Regions from separate parts of the Pseudomonas sp. HN2 genome, predicted to be linked through region 1. Evidence: predicted binding sites of a transcription regulator. Region 1 holds the regulator's gene; the other holds the start of a gene.
What was found. The regulator FliA, encoded in region 1, starts transcription of late flagellar genes. The targets are predictions, from matches to a motif close to CTAAAGTTTNNNNNNNNNNNGCCGNTAA.

Region 1 (5,653 bases):
CGGAGATCGACAGCAGGATGTGGTCGCCTTCCTGCTCGGCCGCCAGCACCACGCGACCGCCACGGGCCTTGCCCGACGCTTCACGTTCTTCCGGCGACTCGATGCCGTGGTCGACAGCGTTGCGCACCAAGTGGACCAGCGGGTCGGCCAGAGCCTCGACAAGGTTTTTGTCGAGGTCGGTTTCTTCACCCACCAGTTCCAGGTTGATCTCTTTCTTCAGTTGCCGCGCGAGGTCGCGAACCAGACGCGGGAAGCGCCCGAAGACCTTCTTGATCGGCTGCATCCGCGTCTTCATCACGGCGGTCTGCAGGTCAGCGGTGACCACGTCGAGGTTCGACACGGCCTTGGACATGGCTTCGTCGCCGCTGTTGAGGCCCAGGCGCACCAGACGGTTACGCACCAGCACCAGCTCGCCGACCATGTTCATGATCTCGTCGAGCCGCGCGGTGTCGACGCGCACGGTAGTTTCTGCTTCGCTGGCCGGTTTTTCTGCCGGTGCAGCGGCTGGCGCGCGGGCCGGAGCCGGAGCAGCAGCGGCGGCCGGTTTCGGCGCCTCGGCTTTCGGTTCAGGCTTGGCCGCAGGTTTCGGCGCAGCAGCGGCGGCCGGAGCTTTCGCGGCTGGCGTGGCGACGCTTGATGCGGAGCCGGCAGTCGCCGCAGCGGCGTCAAACTTGCCTTTGCCGTGCAATTCGTCGAGCAGCGATTCGAATTCGTGATCGCTGATCAGGTCGCTACCGGCCGCAGCGGCGGCCGGTGCAGCAGGGGCTGCCGGCGCCGAAGCGATCGCCGATTCCAGCGCGTCTACGGCGAAGTTGCCCTTGCCGTGCAACTGATCGAGCAGCGCTTCGAATTCGTCGTCGGTGATGTCCGAGCTGTCGCCCGCAGCAGGCGCGGCCGGAGCCGCTGCTGCTGGCGCCGGAGCGACTGCATCGACAGCGAACTGGCCTTTGCCGTGCAGTTGATCGAGCAGCGATTCAAATTCGGCGTCGGTGATTTCATCGCTGGCCGCCGTGTCGGCAACCGGCGCGGATGCCACAGGAGCGGCCGGGGCCTCGGCTTGCGCCTTGACGGCATTCAGCGAGTCCAGCAGTTGTTCGAATTCGTTGTCGGTGATGTCTTCCGATGCGCTTTCGGCGACCGGTTCTTCGACCACTTCCACCGGTGCGGCCACGGCTTCATCCGCCGATTGCGGCTCGGCCAGACGCGCCAGCGCGGCCAGCAGTTCCGGCGTGGCGGCGGTGATCGGTGCGCGCTCACGGACTTCGCTGAACATGCTGTTCACCGCGTCCAGTGCTTCGAGCACAACGTCCATCAGTTCTGCATCAACGCGACGCTCACCCTTACGGAGGATGTCGAACACGTTTTCGGCGATGTGACAGCACTCCACCAGCTCATTGAGCTGAAGGAAGCCGGCGCCCCCTTTTACAGTGTGGAAACCGCGAAAAATTGCATTGAGCAGATCTGCATCATCCGGGCGGCTTTCCAGCTCGACCAGTTGTTCGGACAGTTGCTCAAGAATCTCGCCGGCCTCAACCAGGAAATCCTGAAGGATCTCTTCATCGGCGCCGAAGCTCATTAATGGGGTGCTCCTAACAGGTCTAAAAACCTAACTTCAAAATCCAAGGCTGGATAGCAAATCGTCCACATCGTCCTGACCGGACACAACGTCTTCTCGTTTATCGGCATGAATCTGCGGACCTTCACCCTGCGAGAGATGTTTTTGTGGATCTTTTTCGGCGAGCATTGCGGCGCGGTCATGTTCGATGCCCGCGAAGCGGTCGACCTGACTGGCCATGAGCACGAGTTTGAGCAGATTGCTTTCGACTTCGGTGACCAGTTGGGTCACGCGCTTGATCACCTGACCGGTGAGGTCCTGGTAATCCTGAGCCAGCAGGATGTCGTTGAGATTGCTCGACACCGCACGGTTGTCCGTGCTGCTGCGTGACAGAAAACCGTCGACCCGGCGCGCCAGTTCGCGGAACTCTTCAGCCCCGACCTCGCGACGCATGAAGCGACCCCAATCGGCACTCAACGTCTGCGCTTCATCAGCCAGACTGTTGACCACCGGCGTGGCGCTTTCCACCAGATCCATGGTGCGGTTGGCCGCGGCTTCCGTCAGCTTGACCACGTAGCCCAGGCGTTCGGTCGCGTCGGTGATTTGCGACACTTCCTCGGCCTGCGGCATGTGCGGATCGATCTGGAAATTGACGATCGCACTGTGCAGTTCACGTGTGAGCTTGCCCACTTCCTGATACAGGCCGCGGTCACGGGTCTGATTGAGCTCATGGATCAGTTGCACCGCGTCGCCGAACCTGCCTTTTTCAAGGCTTTCGACCAGTTCGACCGCGTGTTTTTTCAGGGTCGATTCAAAATCGCCCTGTGAAGATTCGTTATGCTCCATAGCTCCCCCGCGCATTCATCAGCCGATGCGTTCGAAAATCTTCTCGATTTTGTCTTTCAACGCTTGAGCCGTGAAAGGTTTGACCACGTAACCGTTCACACCGGCCTGTGCGGCCTCGATGATCTGCTCGCGCTTGGCTTCGGCAGTCACCATCAACACCGGGAGGTGCTTGAGTTTTTCATCGGCACGCACGTGACGCAGCAGGTCGATACCGGTCATGCCCGGCATGTTCCAGTCCGTTACCAGAAAGTCGATGCTGCCGCTGTTGAGCACCGGAATGGCAGTGGTGCCATCGTCGGCCTCGACGGTGTTGGTGAACCCAAGATCGCGCAGCAGGTTCTTGATGATCCGCCGCATCGTTGAGAAGTCATCAACGATGAGGATTTTCATGTCTTTGTTCAATTCGACCTCCAAGCAGTCTTAAACGCGCCCAGCACCTGGACGCGCCACTTCAATCAATCGGCGCAGCACTTAAAGTTTGTCTGGAGCACAACGGATCGAGACCGGCGCCGCTCATCACCGCACCAGCCTCGTTTCGCAGTGTCCCCACACTGCCTTCAGCGCGCTCGCCACTCCCCCAAACGCCCCCGCAAGCGGGCCGCGCACTGGCTGTGTAACTGGCTGACCCGCGATTCACTGACGCCAAGGACCTCACCGATTTCCTTGAGGTTCAGCTCTTCGTCGTAGTACAGCGCCAACACCAGTCGCTCACGCTCCGGCAAATTGGCAATCGCGTCCGCCAGCGCCGCCTGGAAGCGTTCATCTTCCAGATCGCGTGACGGCTCCATATGCGCACTGGCGCCATCCTCGTGCAGCCCTTCGTGTTCGCCGTCCTGCAACAGGTCGTCGAAACTGAACAGGCGACTGCCCAAGGTGTCATTCAGAATCCCGTAGTAATCGTCGAGACTCAATTGGAGTTCGGCCGCAACCTCGTGATCTTTAGCGTCACGGCCGGTTTTAGCTTCAATCGAGCGAATTGCGTCGCTGACCATCCGGGTATTGCGGTGAACCGAGCGTGGCGCCCAGTCCCCTTTGCGCACTTCGTCGAGCATCGCGCCGCGGATTCGAATGCCCGCGTACGTTTCGAAACTGGCGCCTTTGCTGGCGTCGTATTTGGTCGACACTTCGAGCAAACCGATCATCCCGGCCTGGATCAGGTCTTCGACCTGCACGCTGGCCGGCAGGCGTGCCAGCAAGTGATAGGCAATGCGCTTGACCAGTGGCGCGTAGCGCTCGATCAATTCGTATTGCGCGTCACGCGCCGACTTTTTGTAAAGATTCATGCCACTGGCGGTCATATCACAGGCCCTGCGGTTTGCTGCACGAGACGCTCGACGAAAAATTCCAGATGACCGCGCGGGTTGGCGGGCAGCGGCCAGGTGTCGACCTTCTGGGCGATGGCCTTGAAGGCCAGCGCGCACTTGGAACGGGGAAAGGCTTCGTAGACGGCGCGCTGCTTCTGCACCGCCTTGCGCACGCTTTCGTCGTACGGCACGGCGCCGACGTATTGTAGGGCGACGTCGAGGAAGCGATCCGTGACCTTGGTCAACTTGGCGAACAGGTTGCGCCCTTCCTGCGGGCTCTGCGCCATGTTGGCCAGCACGCGGAAGCGGTTCATGCCGTAGTCGCGATTGAGCAACTTGATCAGCGCGTAAGCGTCGGTGATCGAAGTCGGCTCGTCGCAGACCACCAGCAACACCTCTTGCGCGGCGCGAACGAAACTGACTACCGAGTCACCAATACCCGCAGCGGTGTCGATCACCAGCACGTCGAGATTGTCGCCGATGTCGCTGAACGCCTGGATCAGGCCGGCGTGTTGCGCCGGGCTCAGGTGCACCATGCTCTGCGTGCCGGAGGCCGCCGGCACGATGCGAATCCCGCCCGGGCCCTGCAACAGCACGTCGCGCAATTCGCAACGGCCTTCGATCACGTCAGCCAGTGTGCGCTTGGGCGTCAGCCCCAGCAGAACGTCGACGTTGGCCAGGCCCAGGTCGGCGTCCAGCAGCATGACCCGACGGCCAAGCTCTGCCAGCGCCAGCGACAAGTTCACTGACACGTTAGTCTTGCCGACGCCACCTTTGCCGCCGGTCACCGCGATCACCTGTACGGGATGCATGCTGCCCATGTTATTTCTTTACCTTGTCTTGCATAGACGGAGGCCACATTACTGGCTGCGCGTTCCCGATCGGAACAATGCGTGGCAGACCATCGATGTAGGTACAAAAACTGTTCATGATTACCTCAGCCAACCTGCTTGGTCGGGCTGTGATAGATATCAGCGAACATGTCAGCCATGGCTTCTTCGCTGGGTTCTTCCTGCATTTGCACGCTGACGGCGCGGCTGACCAGTTGATGACGGCGCGGCAGATGCAGATCATCCGGAATCCGTGGGCCATCGGTCAGGTACGCGACCGGCAATTCATGACTGATCGCCAGGCTCAACACTTCGCCGAGACTGGCCGTTTCATCCAGTTTAGTCAGGATGCAACCGGCCAGCCCGCAACGCTTGTAACTGTGATAAGCGGCGGTTAGAACCTGTTTCTGGCTGGTGGTTGCCAGTACCAGATAATTTTTCGAGCGAATGCCACGCCCGGCCAGACTCTCAAGCTGCATGCGCAACGCCGGATCACTGGCTTGCAGCCCGGCAGTATCGATCAAAACCACGCGTTTGCGTAGCAGTGGATCCAATGCCTGAACCAGCGACTGGCCCGGATCGACGTGGGTCACCGGCACGTTGAGAATGCGCCCGAGGGTTTTCAGTTGTTCCTGCGCGCCGATGCGGAAGCTGTCCATGCTCACCAGCGCAACGTTCTGCGCGCCGTACTTGAGCACATAACGCGCGGCAAGCTTGGCCAGCGTGGTGGTCTTGCCCATGCCGGCCGGGCCGACCATGGCAATCACACCGCCCTCTTCCAGCGGCTCGACTTCCGGTACGGCAATCATCCGCGCCAGATGCGCGAGCAGCATGCGCCAGGCCTGACGCGGCTCTTCGATATCGGTGATCAGCGCCAACAGATCACGCGACAGCGGGCCCGACAGGCCGATGCGCTGCAAACGGCGATACAGATTGGCCTGAGCCGGACGGCTGCCTTGCAGCTGATTCCAGGCCAGGGTGCCGAGCTGCACTTCCATCAGCTCGCGCAGGCTATTCAATTCAAAACGCATCGAATCCAGCGCACGCGGATCGACACCCGCCGAGGCCTGCGCAGGCGCTGCGGCCGGACGCGCCGGGGCAGCGTAGGTCGGCTCGCT
Region 2 (5,653 bases), 2.8 Mb from region 1:
CTAACTGGTTGTCGACCCGAGTCACAGCGGTCAGGTAGTGATCGCGACCGGTGCCCTTGGGAGGCGGATGGATCTCTTCCCAGTTCATGTTGACGATGCGCTCCACCGAGCGGACCAGGAAACCCTGGGTCTTGGTGTTGTACTCCGTGATGATCACGAACGGACTGTTCTTGTCTTTCAACGCACCGGAGCCCGTTGCCATTGCCAGATCCAGGATCGGAATGGTCGCTCCCCGTATATTCGCTACCCCGCACACGACAGGACTGGATTTGGGCATCAAGGTCAGTGACGGGCACTGCAACACTTCCCGTACCTTGAACACGTTGATCCCGTAGAGCTGCGGCCCGTCAAGACGGAACAACAGCAGCTCGAGGCGATTCTGCCCTACCAGTTGCGTGCGCTGGTTCACCGAATCCATTACACCAGCCATGCCCAGACTCCTACATCAACGCCAAGTGTTGTTGCGACGCACATTCATTGCTAAACGGCACGGCGCTTGCTTTTTAACTCGTATGAACGCTCAAACGACATTTTCCCGACGCCTGACATCTTCCCTTCGCAAAGGGCTTTGCGCGGTGTCCGCCGTTTGCTGCTTGCTTGCCGGCAGTCCTGCCAATGCTGATGCGGTTACCTTGCCTGATATGCTTATCGGCGTGACTCAGGGCTTTCTTGAATTCACCGTAGAAGACTATTTGGCTTCCAGTCAAACCGAAGGCCGCTACGAAATCGAAGTCAACCAGCTCGACCCGCGTATGCGCATGCCCATGTGCGACAAGGAATTGACAGCCACTCTGGAGAGCCCGGCCCGCCCGCTGGGCCGCGTTACGGTGAAGGTCCGATGCGAAGGCAGCTCGCCCTGGACGGTGTTCGTACCCGCTCAAGTCCGCCTGTTTCGCGAGATCGTCACGACCACTCGTCCGCTGAAACGCGCCGGCATCATCGAGCCGCAGGACGTGACGTTGCGCGAGCGCGATGTCAGCACGATCAACCAGGGTTTCCTGACCTCGGTCGATGAAGCGATCGGGCAGAAACTGACCCGACCAACGGTCGCCGATCAGGTCATCACACTGGTGCATCTGGAACAGGCCGAAGTGGTGCGCAAGGGCGATCAGGTGGTGATCACTGCGCGTAGCGGCACCCTTGCCGTACGCATGCCGGGGGAAGCCCTCTCCAATGGCGGCATGAAAGAACAGATTCGAGTAAAAAACCTTAATTCTCAAAGAGTTATCAAGGCGCAGGTGATTGCGCCGGGACAGGTCGAAGTGGCCATGTAAAAGCCCTGTGGAGAAAACTGGCGCCGATCCCGTCGCTTCCCTAAACTGTGCCGCAGCAGGTCTCGCAACGGCGCATGCAAGCTTATGGTTGATTGGGCCTAAAGTTTTTCAGGGGATAGCCGAAAACATGGCAAGCGTCCAAATTCCCAGAGGTTTTTTATCATGGTTATCGATTTCAACCGATTGAACAGTTCCTCGTCACTTACCGGCAGTACACGTACCAGCAACGCCAAGGAAAGCGCTGAAAACAGCCCTTCCGCGCCGCTGAATACCCAGGCCGAACCGGCCAGTGCCGCCAAAAGCGGGGAATCGGTACACCTCAGCAATGAGGCTCAACAGTTGCAGAAGGTCACTGACAAGCTGCGCGATCAACCTGCTGTCGACAAAGCCCGCGTGGCCGAGTTGAAAGCCGCGATTGCCGATGGCAGCTATAAAGTCGACAGCAACCGTGTAGCCAGCAAACTGCTCAACTTCGAAGCCCAGCGCTAGGCTTTTGCCGGCGCCAGGCTTTTGGACGCTTAAACCCCAAGGCCAGCCATGCACGACACTAACTTATTGCAACTGATCAACGACGACTTTGCTCCAGCGCAACAATTGCTGGAGTTATTGCAAACCGAATCCCTCGCTTTGCACGGTCGTGACATGCCGCTGCTGGAAGAAATTCTGGCAACCAAGCAGGCGTTGATCATTTTGCTTGAACAGCATGGCCGCAAGCGCAGCGAAATCCTCGCCAGCCTCAACCTGCCGACCGACCGCAGCGGCCTTGAGCAACTGGCCAGCCAGTCGAGCATTGGCGACCAGTTGCTGGCCCAGGGCGATGCCCTGACCGCGCTGATCGCGCAATGTCAGGACGCCAACACTAAGAACGGCCGGTCAATCCAGATCCAGCAGGCGACCACGGCCAATCAGTTGAAGATCCTCACCGGCGGTGAGCCGCCAGCGCTTTACGACGCCAGCGGGACCTTTGCCAAACCGGTCAAGCCGCGAACGCTCAGCCAGGCATGAGCCATTCGGTGGCCCTGCACTATCCACTCGCGCAACATGCTGGCAAAATACTGGCCAGTCGTAGTCTTATTTTGTCTGGAGATTGAAGAACCGTGTCCAACACCCTAAGCGCGGATGATGCTCCGCAGCCTCCGAAGGTGCTCACCACGCCACTGGAAATCTCCAGCAACCTGCGCCAGCTGCAAGACAGCCATGACCCGCTGATCATCACCTTCCATGAACGCAGCCAGCGCTTCCAGAGTTACCTGATCAAGGTCGACCGTGAAACCGCGACGATTGCGCTGGACGAAATGATCCCCCGCGATGGCGAGCGTTTCCTGCAGGCTGGCGAACCGTTCAAGGTCGAAGGCTTTCATGACGGCGTACGCATCGCCTGGGAATGCAACGGCACGCTGAACATCGAAGAATCCGACGGCGACCGTTTCTACACCGGCGACCTGCCGAGCGAAGTGGTCTATCACCAGCGCCGCAACGCCTTCCGCGCTGCGTTGAAACTCACTGACCTGGTCAGCGTTGAACTGGGTGGCGAAAAGCTCAAGTCGCCTCTGCACGGCAAGCTGCTGGATATCTCCGCCACCGGTTGCAAGTTCCGCTTCGAGGGCGACATCACTGACCGCCTGCAACTGGGCCAGGTCTACGATCGCCTGATCGCCCCGCCGCTGTTCGGCAACCAGCCAACGTCGGTCGAGCTGCGCTATCTGCACTTCGAAGAAAAACTCAACATCACCTTCGCCGGTCTGCGCTTCCACAACATCAGTGGTCAGGCTGCACGCAACGTCGAGCGGTTTGTTTACCAGTTGCAACGCGAAGCACGACGTTTCGACAAAGACGACCTCTGAGTCGCAGCGACAAATAAAAAGGGCAGTCCCGCAAAGGACTGCCCTTTTTTTCATGCCGACGAAGCCTGTGTGGCGAGGGAGCTTGCTCCCGCTGGACTGCGCAGCAGGCTGCTTTTCAACAAAGAAAGGGCCGCTTCGCGCCCCTGCGGGAGCAAGCTCCCTCGCCACAGTTAGCGCGTGATATCTCAGGGTCTGCCGCCGCTGATATCCGCTGCAGGTGTGTCATGTTCATCGGCGGGATCGGTTTCGACCCCTGCCTCCGGCTGGGCGACGGGTTCCGGCTCAGAAGAGGCCGGCGCCGGATCCTGGACCATCTGCTCCTGCACCACCTGCTCATCGACACGCGGGTCAAGTGCCGCCACCAGTGGCGAGCTCGACATGCTGTCCGGCATTGCCACGTGATGCAGCGGCGCGTCGTCGACCTGATGCAGATTGGTGACCGCTTTCGGGCGAATCCGCCAGACCAGCACCAGCGCAAAGAAGCTGAAGAAGGCATACAGGCTCTGGCTGCCGAGAAACTTCATCAGCACACCGGCAAGCAGCGGCCCGATGCTCGCGCCGACGCCGTAGGTCACCAGCAACATGGCGGTCAGTGACACGCGGCGATCACCTTCGACGTGGTCGTTGGAGAACGCCACCGCCAGCGGATACAGGCAGAACTGCACCAGCGAACAGAAGAAGCCCACCACGAACAGCACCTCCAGCGGCACCTGCGGCAAGATCGCCAATGGCAATGCCGCCACCGCGAGAAACCCGGCAAAGCAGCGAATCAGCAGCGCGCGGTCGTAGCGGTCGGACAACCAGCCCAACGGCCACTGCACCAGCAAACCGGCAAAGATGCAGCTACCCATGAACAGACCGACCTGCTCGGTGGACAGCCCTTGTTGCGAGGCATACAGCGGCGCCAGACCATAAAACGAACCGATGATCAGACCCGCACCGAGCACCGTACTCAGCGATTGCGGCACGCGTTTGATAAAGAAGCGCGGCTCCATCGGCGCCGGATGCAGCGGCGCCGGGTGGATCCGCTGGGTCAGGGTCACCGGTACCAGACACAGGGCAAAGCACAGCGCCACCAGCATCAGCAGTTCCAGGCCCAGGCCGGGGTGCATGACCAGAATCAGTTGGCCGAGCACCAGCCCCAGATACGACGCGATCATGTAACCGCTGAACACCAGCCCGCGCTGATTGGCGTCGGCCTGTTCGTTGAGCCAGCTCTCGATGACCATGTACTGACACATCATGCCCAGACCGACGATCGTCCGCAGCACTATCCACGCCGGCAGCCAATCCACCAGGCCATGGCCGAGCACCGCCGCGCCGACGATCCCGGCACACGCCGAGTACGCACGGATATGCCCGACCCGGGCGATCAGGCGATGGCCGATCTTGCCGCCCAGCACCAGACCGAAATAGTTGGCCGCCATCAGCGCACCGACCCACAGACCGTCGACATTGTCGGCGGCCAGACGCAAAGCCAGATAAGTAGAGAGAAGGCCTGAGCCGATCAACATCATCAGCGAGGCGAAATACAGCGCTCGAAAGGATTTCCAGATTTGGCGCATCGGCGTTCCGAGCGGCTCCTTGCAGTAAGTACCGGGCTATCGCAACGATAGCCCGGTGGCGGCGAAACGTCAGGCCTGGGCGGCCAGCACACGGCGCTCCCAGGGAGTGATTTCATCAAAGAAGCTGGTCAACTCCATGGTCTTCGAAGCGATGTAGCCTTCGATGAACTCCGCTCCGAACAGTTCCCTGGCCAACTGGCTACGTTTCAGACGTTCAAGCGCGGCGTGCAAGGTACATGGCAAGGCGAGGTTATCCGGCACGGCGAATTCGCCCTGAATCGCCGCGCTCGGCTCCAGCTCCTGTTCGATGCCGTGCAAACCCGCGGCCAGACTAGCGGCGATGGCCAGATACGGATTCGCGTCGGCGCCCGGCAGACGATTTTCGACCCGACGTGCGGCCGGCGAGCTGGCGGGAATACGCAAGCCGGCGGCGCGATTGTCATGGGACCAACAGGCATTGTTCGGCGACGCGTACGGATGACACAGGCGCTGATAGGAATTCACGTTGGGCGCGAACAGTGCGGTGAAATCGGCAAGGCCGGCCTGCTGCCCACCAATGAAGTGGCGGAACATCGCCGTCGGCTCGCCGTTCGAGTCGGTGAAGACATTCTTGCCGCTTTCGATGCCGACGATGCTCTGGTGAATGTGCATCGAACTGCCCGGCGTGTGCGCCAGCGGCTTGGCCATGCACACCACGCTCAGGCCATGCTTGAGCGCGACTTCCTTGAGCAGGTGCTTGAACAGGAACGTCTGATCGGCCAGCAGCAGCGGATCGCCGTGCAGGAGGTTGATTTCGAACTGGCTGACGCCCATCTCATGCATGAAGGTGTCGCGTGGCAGGCCGAGGGCCGCCATGCATTTATACACTTCGCTGAAGAATGGCCGCAGACCGTTGTTGGAACTGACGCTGAAGGCCGACTGGCCATCTTCGCGACGGCCATCGAGGCCTACCGGCGGACGGAACGGCTGG

Region 2: the regulator FliA is predicted to act here: its motif matches at 1,373-1,400, upstream of flgM (flagellar biosynthesis anti-sigma factor FlgM).

What each region holds. Positions count from the first base shown of each region.
Region 1 covers NZ_CP085885.1:1,724,299-1,729,951, reverse strand. Annotated here, with positions in the region: gene LIS66_RS07595 (chemotaxis protein CheA) at 1-1,576, opposite strand, end outside; gene LIS66_RS07590 (protein phosphatase CheZ) at 1,613-2,401, opposite strand; gene LIS66_RS07585 (chemotaxis response regulator CheY) at 2,420-2,791, opposite strand; gene fliA (RNA polymerase sigma factor FliA) at 2,959-3,699, opposite strand; gene fleN (flagellar synthesis regulator FleN) at 3,696-4,526, opposite strand; gene flhF (flagellar biosynthesis protein FlhF) at 4,643-5,653, opposite strand, start outside.
Region 2 covers NZ_CP085885.1:4,489,160-4,494,812, forward strand. Annotated here, with positions in the region: gene LIS66_RS19820 (chemotaxis protein CheV) at 1-430, opposite strand, end outside; gene flgA (flagellar basal body P-ring formation chaperone FlgA) at 513-1,274, shown strand; gene flgM (flagellar biosynthesis anti-sigma factor FlgM) at 1,437-1,763, shown strand; gene LIS66_RS19835 (flagella synthesis protein FlgN) at 1,812-2,279, shown strand; gene LIS66_RS19840 (flagellar brake protein) at 2,372-3,118, shown strand; gene LIS66_RS19845 (MFS transporter) at 3,304-4,683, opposite strand; gene LIS66_RS19850 (glutamine synthetase family protein) at 4,753-5,653, opposite strand, start outside.